DNA from 4 places in the Aquaspirillum sp. LM1 genome. Region 4 is predicted to be linked to each of the others. Evidence: predicted binding sites of a transcription regulator. Region 4 holds the regulator's gene; each other region holds the start of a gene.
What was found. Region 4 encodes FNR, which switches genes on or off when oxygen is low (the NO sensors DNR and NnrR bind a similar motif). Its sites were predicted from a motif close to TTGATNNNNATCAA; they were not measured.

Region 1: the regulator FNR is predicted to act here: its motif matches at 1,436-1,449, upstream of BXU06_RS18375 (DUF3149 domain-containing protein).
Region 2: the regulator FNR is predicted to act here: its motif matches at 1,206-1,219, upstream of cobA (uroporphyrinogen-III C-methyltransferase).
Region 3: the regulator FNR is predicted to act here: its motif matches at 760-773, upstream of BXU06_RS10275 (M61 family metallopeptidase).

What each region holds. Positions count from the first base shown of each region.
Region 1 is NZ_CP019509.1:1,229,856-1,232,055, forward strand. It holds gene speA (arginine decarboxylase) at 1-383, opposite strand, end outside; gene BXU06_RS17270 (hypothetical protein) at 767-961, shown strand; gene BXU06_RS18375 (DUF3149 domain-containing protein) at 1,230-1,352, opposite strand; gene BXU06_RS05375 (hypothetical protein) at 1,567-1,953, shown strand; gene BXU06_RS17275 (hypothetical protein) at 1,986-2,200, opposite strand, start outside.
Region 2 is NZ_CP019509.1:2,579,947-2,582,146, reverse strand. It holds gene BXU06_RS11045 (cbb3-type cytochrome c oxidase subunit I) at 1-662, opposite strand, end outside; gene BXU06_RS11040 (cytochrome c) at 705-1,130, opposite strand; gene cobA (uroporphyrinogen-III C-methyltransferase) at 1,273-2,091, shown strand.
Region 3 is NZ_CP019509.1:2,393,207-2,395,406, forward strand. It holds gene ccoN (cytochrome-c oxidase, cbb3-type subunit I) at 1-455, opposite strand, end outside; gene BXU06_RS10275 (M61 family metallopeptidase) at 973-2,200, shown strand, end outside.
Region 4 is NZ_CP019509.1:1,394,299-1,396,498, forward strand. It holds gene BXU06_RS06000 (NAD(P)/FAD-dependent oxidoreductase) at 1-821, opposite strand, end outside; gene fnr (fumarate/nitrate reduction transcriptional regulator Fnr) at 970-1,731, opposite strand; gene hemN (oxygen-independent coproporphyrinogen III oxidase) at 1,828-2,200, shown strand, end outside.

The DNA of each region.
Region 1 (2,200 bases), 160 kb from region 4:
TCGGGCTTGGAGCCGGCTTCCAGGCCGATGGCCAGGCTGGGGTCGGCGATCATGCTCTTGATCACCGCTTCTTGCTGGTTCACCTTGATCGGATAGAGCAGGGTGTAGCCGTTTTCATAGCCCAGTTTTTCCCGCGCCTGGTCAAAACCACCAATAATCCGGCGCACCCGGTGTTGCAGAATATCGGGAAAACGCACCAGCAGGGGCAGCGCCAGTCCGCGCGCACGCAGGTCGCGGGTCAGCTGGTACAGGTCCAGCGAGGCGTCGTCGTGTTTGCCGCGCGGGTGGACACAGACATGGCCGTTTTCGCCAATATCAAAGTATCCCGCGCCCCAGTGGCGAATGCCGTACATGCTGCGGCTGTCTGCAATGGTCCAAGCCATGAATGTGTCCTTTGTCGGGCCGTCTCGGCCACGCGGTTCATCCGGTCAACCCGCTCCCACTTCACGGCTTGGGGCCGAATAGCGTTTTCCTGGAACCCAGTGGTTGAGAGGTTCAACCACCAATGGTTCACGGGTTGCAGGAGCGGAAAAAGGACGCGGATTGTAGCAATAAATGTTTTGTCCTGCGGCAAAATCTTGCCGGTGCGGGGCAGACAAATCCCCCAGCGTAACAAGGACTTGCCTGGAAAGCATCGCACCAGGCCGGCAGGCGGCCCAATCTGGCCGCCAACACCGCCCTGGCCAAGAGTGTGCCAGACAATTCTGACAGTTTTTGCAGCGTTGGTGAACACGCGGGTCTGTGGGGCTGGTCGGTGGGGGGATAAATGCCAGCTTATGATTATGGTATTTTTACCGATTGGGAAATTTTTTACCCTGGCCCAAAATGGTTGCACCGTCCTTCATTCAGGCAGGTCAATCCACTTGATGTCAAAACCCCAATAACTCAGGTTGCGCCAGCACACGGCAGCACTGGGGTGGCGATGTGCGGTGAAGCCTGGTCAGTGATTGAATACGAATGACTCGCGCTGGCAATGCTGCCAGGGCCGCAGCCAGCGAGGCAGAATCGGCACGGCAGAGACGCAAGGCCATGGCAGCGGACGGGCTTGCGTGGGTCACGCACACCAATAATGTTTGATTTTATTCAGAACTTTAAGAATTTGGGTCGCAATAAGAAAACGGCCCGATAGCAAGCTACGCTATCGGGCCGTTGTCCGTCATCCCCCCGGACGACAGGCAATCATCAGACATGTATGATCATGTCGTCAACTGAAATCGTGAAATCTTGGGTTATTCGTGCGATTTCTTGATAAAGAAAGCGATAGCCGTTCCCACAACTGCGCAGGTTACCGTAATGGTAATCAGGCTGAGAATACCCACGTCAGACGACAGCAATTCTTTCATCAGTGCCATTTTTTCCTCCCCCGGTCATGCCCGACCTGTGTGCTGATTCATAAACAACTGTGACCAGTATAAAGATTTAATTATTATATATATTGATGGAGATCAAATGTCGTGAGCATCGCCATCCGGAGCCAGCTCGGACCGATCTCGCCAGCTGGTCAATCTGGGCAGAATCAGTGACAATCTTCTTTCCTGAGCCTTGTGGCCACTGTGGAGTGTTGTGATGGCTGTCTATCCGTCTGTTACCCCTGCCGATGAGCGCGACGCGCGCAAATGGGCGCTGATTGTTTACATTCTGCAAGCCTGCTCGCTGCTGGTTGGCATCACCCTGCTGGTGGCGGTGATCCTCAACTACGTGAAGCGTAAAGACATGCGCGGCACATTGGCCGAATCGCACTTTCGCTGGCAGATCAACACCTTTTGGTATTCTCTGCTGTGGGCGGTGCTGGGTGCGCTGACCAGCATCATTGGGGTGGGCATTGTGGTGCTGGTGGCCGCCGGGGTGTGGTTTCTTTACCGGATCATCAAGGGCATGGTGTATCTGCAGGATGGCAAAACCATGTATCTGAATAACAGTCAAGTTCCGCCTGGTTATAAACGCGGTTTTTGAACAATTCAGGTTTTTTCTTCCGCCATGCCTTGTCAAAAAGTCCACGCTGCTGCGCTCACTTTGATCGGCATGGCGATGTACGAACGTGTGGCGCGGTCGATGGTCACAGCAGGTAGCGCCGCGCTATGCAACAAATAACCTGTCACCTGATAGAGAAGGGTGTGGCGTTTTGACCACCCTTTGCCCCTGATTCCGGCAACAGGCTTGCATTGGCAAAAAAATCGCGGCACACTGCCTGCCTGAAACT
Region 2 (2,200 bases), 1.2 Mb from region 4:
TGCACCACCCACCACCAGAAATACTTGTCCAGCACCAGGTTATGAGGGTTGTAGAACGAGAACAGGAAGAACAGCGCCAGCCCCCACAAGCCGAGCATCATCACCATGCTGATGCTGGTCTTGCGCCCCTTGAGCACGGTCATGCTCAGGTTGAACAGGAAGGACAGTGCCACCAGCACGATGCCAATCTTGGTGATGGTGGGTTGTTCGAGAAACTCGCGGCCCATGGTGGGCAATAAATCATTGCCGGTGATCTTGGCCAGTGTGGCGTAAGGCACTGCCAGATAGCCGACAATGGTGAGTGCGCCGGCAAGCAGGAACACCCAGAAGGTGATCATCGCCAGCTTTGGGCTGTGCAGTTCGCGTTCGGATTCTTCCGGAATCAGAAAGTAGCCCGCGCCCATAAAGCCAAACAGCAGCCAGACAATCAGCAGGTTGGTGTGGACCATGCGGGCTACATTGAACGGGATTTCTGGAAACAGGAAATCCCCGATCACATACTGCAGGCCCATGATCAGGCCAAAAATGATCTGGCCGACAAACAAGCCAATCGCAGCCATGAAATACGGCTTGGCGACCATCTGCGAGCGGTACTTGATTTGCATATTGGCCGCCACTGTGCCCCTGCCGGGGTGGTGGATGGCCGTTGCGGAGGTGGACATCAAACGTCTCCTTGTAAAGGGTTACCTGAATAACAGCCAGAATCAGCCTTCAATATTCGGGGGCCATTGGTTGGTGTTGATTTCAGAGGCGTATTTCAGGAACGCGGTCAGGTCGTCGAGCTCGGCGTCGCTCAGATGAAAGTTCGGCATCTGCCGGCGGCCCGGCGTGCCGGTAGGCTGCGACTTGATCCAGGCCTTGATGAACTCCGGCCCGCGCCGCTGGTAGACATTGCCCAGTTCGGGGGCAAAGTACGCGCCTTCACCCAGCAGGGTGTGGCAGCCGATGCAGTTGTTCACTTCCCACAGGTTTTTGCCGCGTGCCACCTGTTCTGTCAGGTTGGCGCGGTTATCCCGTTTGGGCAGCGTTTGCACCGTGTCCAGGGTTAAAGCCAGAAACAGTAAAAAGAAAAACACCGCTCCACCATAAAAGATGTTGCGAGCGGTTGATTTGGTGAAGCTGGCGCTCATCACGACCTCCTGTTGTCTTCACCGGCATGGGCCGGTTTCAGCGTGGACTGTACGGATTTGGCCATCTGGATAGCATTGATTCGAATCAACGATTTTCAGCTCGGGGAATTCCTACACTGGGGGCCTGTTGACGGAGACCACCATGAACCTGCCTTTTCCTGCTGGATTTTTTCCTCTGCCGGGCCTGCCGGCAGGCCCGGCCACGGGCACGACACCCACACGGGTCAGCCTGGTGGGAGCCGGGCCGGGCGACCCGGAACTGCTCACCCTGCGCGCGCTGGACCGCCTGCGCCGCGCCGAGGTGGTGTGCTACGACCATCTGGTCAGCACCGACATCCTGCAACTGGCGGCGCAGGCGCAGCAGGTGTGCGTGGGCAAGCGCGCCGGGCGGCACAGCTTGAGCCAGGAGGGCATTCATCAGTTATTGATTGGCTACGCTCGTGCCGGCCTGCGTGTGGTGCGGCTCAAGGGGGGCGATCCGTTGCTGTTTGGCCGGGGTGGGGAAGAAATGCTGGCGTTGCACGCGGCGGGAATTGACTACGAGGTGGTGCCCGGCATCAGCGCTGCGCTGGGCGCGGCGGCCATGGCCGATCTGCCGCTGACCCATCGCGATTACGCGCAGGGTTGCACCCTGGTTACCGGCCATCGCCGTGCCGACGCCAGCCATCTGGCCTGGACCCGGCACACTCACGTCGAATCCACCGTGGTGGTGTACATGGGGCTGAACGAAGCGGGGGCCATCAGCGCCGGGTTGATGGCCCATGGCCGCGCGGCGGATACCCCGGTGGCGGTGATTGAACACGCTACCACGCCACGCCAGCGGGTGACGCGCACCCGGCTGGATCAGCTGGCGCAGGTGATTGCCGAGAGCGACATTACCCCGCCAGCGCTGCTGGTGATTGGTGCGGTGGTGGCGGTGCATGATGTCTTGCAGGTTGCATGGGCTGGGGGGGAAGGGTAAAGCATTGAAGAGGTGTCAGTTTTTATCAATTCATGCCTGATGGGAAAAACTATCGGCGTGATTCTGGCGGGTTTAGTGTGAGCGGCATCTGAAGTCAAGTCTGGATTGC
Region 3 (2,200 bases), 1.0 Mb from region 4:
GACACCTTGCGCACTGCCAGGGTGCCAAAGAACACAATCGCGTAAGCCACCCAGATCACGGTGATCAAGAGGTCAATCGGCCATTCCAGCTCGGCGTATTCCTTGCCGGAGGTAAAGCCCAGCGGCAGGGTGATGGCGGCGAGCACGATGACCAACTGCCAGCCCCAGAAGGTGAAGGTTGCCAGTTTTTCGGCAAACAGGCGCACGTGACAGGTGCGCTGAACAACATAGTACGAGGTGGCAAACAATGCACAACCGCCAAAGGCGAAAATCACGGCATTGGTATGCAGCGGACGCAGACGACCAAAGTGCAGCCACGGACCAAAGTTCAGGTCTGGCCACACCAGCTGCGCGGCGATAATCACGCCCACCAGCATGCCGACGATGCCCCAGATCACGGTCATCACGGCAAACTGGCGCACCACCTTATAGTTATAAGTGGATTGCGTTTCCATTAAGGTTTCTCCAAGGTTGCTAACACAAGAATCAAAAACCGTCGCGCGGGCCTCTGGAAACGCCTTCATATGCCCCCATATGAAATACGCGCTTCCACCGCTATCGGGTCGAGGACGCCCGTTGCCGCCGTGCTGGCCAGCCTACGGGACAGACTACTGTCACATCCCCGCTTTGAATTGACCCATTTTACATCGAAGGGGCCTTCCAAGCCACACGGATACAACGGTATCTCGACAACGACCCTTGCCAGACGCAAGACTCAATTCCAGCCCGGTCATTATATTGTCATGACCTGGCAAGATGTTGACGTAGGTCAACCGAACCCCACCCAAAGCATGAGTGCCCCCGTATTTTTACCTAGACACTTCAGGCCATCTGGCCGTCAGTTCTGTGCGCCCAGCCCGGCTGGCCAGCCGGCAATGAACTTTTGCCCAGACCTGGCCTCAATCAGGCATACCCATCTTCGCCGCCATCCGGCACACTGTCTGTTCGACTTTTTGCCCATACGCCACCGCCATGATCCATGCCATTCATTACCGCCTGACCCTGGCCGACCCGGCTGCCCATTATTTTGATGTCAGCCTGACGGTTGATGCCCCTGGGCCGGCAGCGCTGACCCTGCGTTTGCCGTGCTGGATTCCTGGCAGCTATCTGATTCGCGAGTTTGCCCGACATATTGTCAGCCTGCGTGCCGAGGCCGACGGTCAGCCGCTGGCCATCGATAAACAAGACAAACACAGCTGGCGCGTTGAGCCTGGCGCTGCCCGCCAGTTGTGCGTGCACTACCGGGTGTATGCATTTGATTTATCGGTGCGCGGGGCGTATCTGGATCTGGAGCGCGGCTTTTTTAATGGCAGCAGCGTGTTTCTGGAAGTGGCCGAACGCACCGACCAATCGGTCAGCGTGGAAGTGGTGGCCCCCAGCCATCCGGCGTGCGCCGACTGGACACTGGTCAGCAGCCTGCCGCGCGCGGGCAAGCGGGGCCGCCACGGCTTTGGCCGCTTTTGCGCCGACAATTACGCCGAATTGATCGACCACCCAGTAGAAATGGCCCGCGTGGATTTCGTCCGCTTTACTGCTGCGGGCGTGCCACATGAAATTGCCGTCAGCGGCCAGCATCGCGGCGACCTGAAACGGCTGGCGCGTGACGTCAAGGCAGTGTGTGAATGGCAGATCCGCCTGTTTGGCACGCCCGCGCCGTTCAGCCGCTATGTGTTTTTGCTGTATGTCGGCCAGGATATTTACGGCGGGCTGGAGCATCGTGCCTCCACTGCGCTGATGGCCGACCGCCAGGCGCTGCCGGCCCCTGGCCAGCCAACGCTGGACAAAGCCTACCAGGACTTGCTTGGCCTGTTCAGCCATGAGTATTTCCACAGCTGGAACGTTAAGCGCATTGCCCCGGTGGCGTTTACCCCACACCAGCTGTATCAGGAAAACTACACCCGCCTGCTGTGGGCATTTGAAGGTGTCACCTCGTATTACGACGATCTGGCGCTGGTCCGCGCTGGCGTGCTGTCTGCCGAACAGTACCTGAAACGCCTGTCCGATACGCTGACTGCCGTTCAGCGTGCCCCTGGCCATCGCCTGCAAACCCTGGAAGACGCCAGCTTCGATGCCTGGGTGAAATACTATCGCCAGGATGAAAACAGCCCCAATAGTCTGGTCAGCTACTACACCAAGGGTGCGCTGGTCGCACTGTGTCTGGATCTGCTGATCCGCCGCGATACCGCAGGGCAGCGCTCGC
Region 4 (2,200 bases):
TGGGCGCTGCGGCGGCTGACCTCCACTTCGACATCCACCAGGTCAGCAAATGCAGCGTGCAGCAATGCGGCCACCTGCTCGGCGCGGGTGTCCAGTTGCTGCTGCGACCAGGCCGGGGTGGCGTGAATCACCCAGCCTTCACGGCCCGTGCGTCCTGGCTTGCTGGTATTGCGCGCCAGCCAGCGAATCGGGCCGTGCTCCACCCAGGCGGCGTCAATTGGCAGCGGCAGGCGGTCTGGCAGTTCCAGCATGGCCGCCCAGCATGGCTCCATCGCCACGCTGGCAGCCAGCGCCTGCAGTTCCGGGGCTGGGCCAAGCAGGGCCGCAGCCTGCGCGGGCGGGACAGCCAGCAGCACCTGGCGGGCCAGCCAGGCGGGCTGGTCGTCGGCAAAGCTGAGCTGCCAGCCTTGTTCCTGGCGCTGCAATGCCACCAGCCGCTGCCCCAGCGCAACGTCCAGACCATCGGCCAGGCTGCGGCACAGGCTGCTCATGCCTGGTTGCGGCACATAACGCTGTTCCGGATAGGCGGGTGTCTGGCCCTCTGCACGCCACTGCACCACCTGGCCGGTCCAGGCGGCGCAGCGGCCATCTACCAGCCAGCGCGCCACTTCGGCGATAAAGTCGGGGTGGCGGGCGGTAAAATATTGCGCGCCGTGGTCGATGGCAAACTGCTCGCCACGCCGGGTGGCCATGCGCCCACCCATGCCCTTGCTTTTGTCAAACAGCTGCACCTGATAGCCGGCGGCGGCCAGCTGGCGGGCGCAGGTCACCCCGGCCAGACCTGCGCCAATCACGGCAATGTCGGTATGAAAGGCCAACATGCGCATGCTCCTGAAGATGGCTTGAGCGGGCCATTGTGCGCGTTCGGCGTATTTTTGTATAGGACAAACAGGCAAATGGAGCCGAACAAAACCCCCGCGCCAGGCGGGGGTGAGTGTGTCCAGCCAGCGATGGCGTCAGCGCAGCAGGCTACATGGCATGGGCGTGGCTTTGCTGGCTGCCCGAGCAGCCAGAAATCAGCGCCTTGAGCGCTGCCGGCTGAATCAGCTGGATATGCTTGTGCTCGACAGTGATCCAGCCATTGGCCTGAAAGCGCGACAGCGTGCGGCTGACGGTTTCCAGTTTCAGCCCGAGGAAGGAGCCGATTTCTTCCCGGCTCATGCGCAGGATGAAATCATTGGCGGCAAAGCCCCGGGTGGAAAAACGCAGCGACAGGTTGAGCAGGAACGCCGCCAGCCGCTCTTCGGCCTTCATGTTGCCCAATAACAACATCACCGACTGATCGCGGACAATTTCGCGGCTCATCAAACGGAAAAAATGATGTTGTAAACTGGGAATGTCACGGCCAAGGCTTTCCATCCGCGAAAACGGCAGCTCGCACACTTCACTGTCTTCCAGCGCAATGCTGTCGCAGCCGTGGGCGTTGGCCGAGATGCCGTCCAGGCCCAGCAGCTCGCCAGACATGTGAAAGCCAGTCACCTGTTCGCGGCCATCATGGCTGCCCACACAGGTTTTGAAAAAGCCGGTACGCACGGCAAATACCGACTTAAAGCCTTCTCCTGCACGGAACAGGTATTCGCCGCGCTTGAGCCGGCGCGACTGGCGGATCACCGCATCCAGCTGCGACATTTCTTCGCGGCTCAGGCCGATGGGCAGGCAAAGCTCGCGCAAACTGCAATTCGAGCAGGACACCTTAAGGGTGTGAATCGGGATATTGGTATGTTCAACCATGGTATTTCGCATGAACGGTGACCTGAGCTTGATGCATGTCAAACCATACTTAACAGGTTTGTTGCAAAGTTTGCAACCTGCCCAAGGAATTTTCTGATGACTGCAACAACTGCTATGCTGGCGCCGACTCGTTGTGAGTTTGACCGCGCCTTGATTGAAAAACTCGACGGCTATGGCCCGCGCTACACGTCGTACCCGACGGCAGACAGGTTTCATACCGGTTTTACCGAGCGTGATTATCGGCATTGGCTACAACAGAGGCAAATTGGCGCAAGCGCCTGGCCGTTGTCCCTGTATGTGCATCTGCCTTTCTGTAATACCGTGTGTTACTACTGCGCCTGTAACAAGGTCATCACCAAAGACCGCTCAAAAGCAGACATCTACCTCGATTATCTCGAAAAAGAGCTGACTTTGCACGCAGAAGCGTTAGGTGACGGCGTGCGCGAGGTGGCGCAGTTGCATTTTGGTG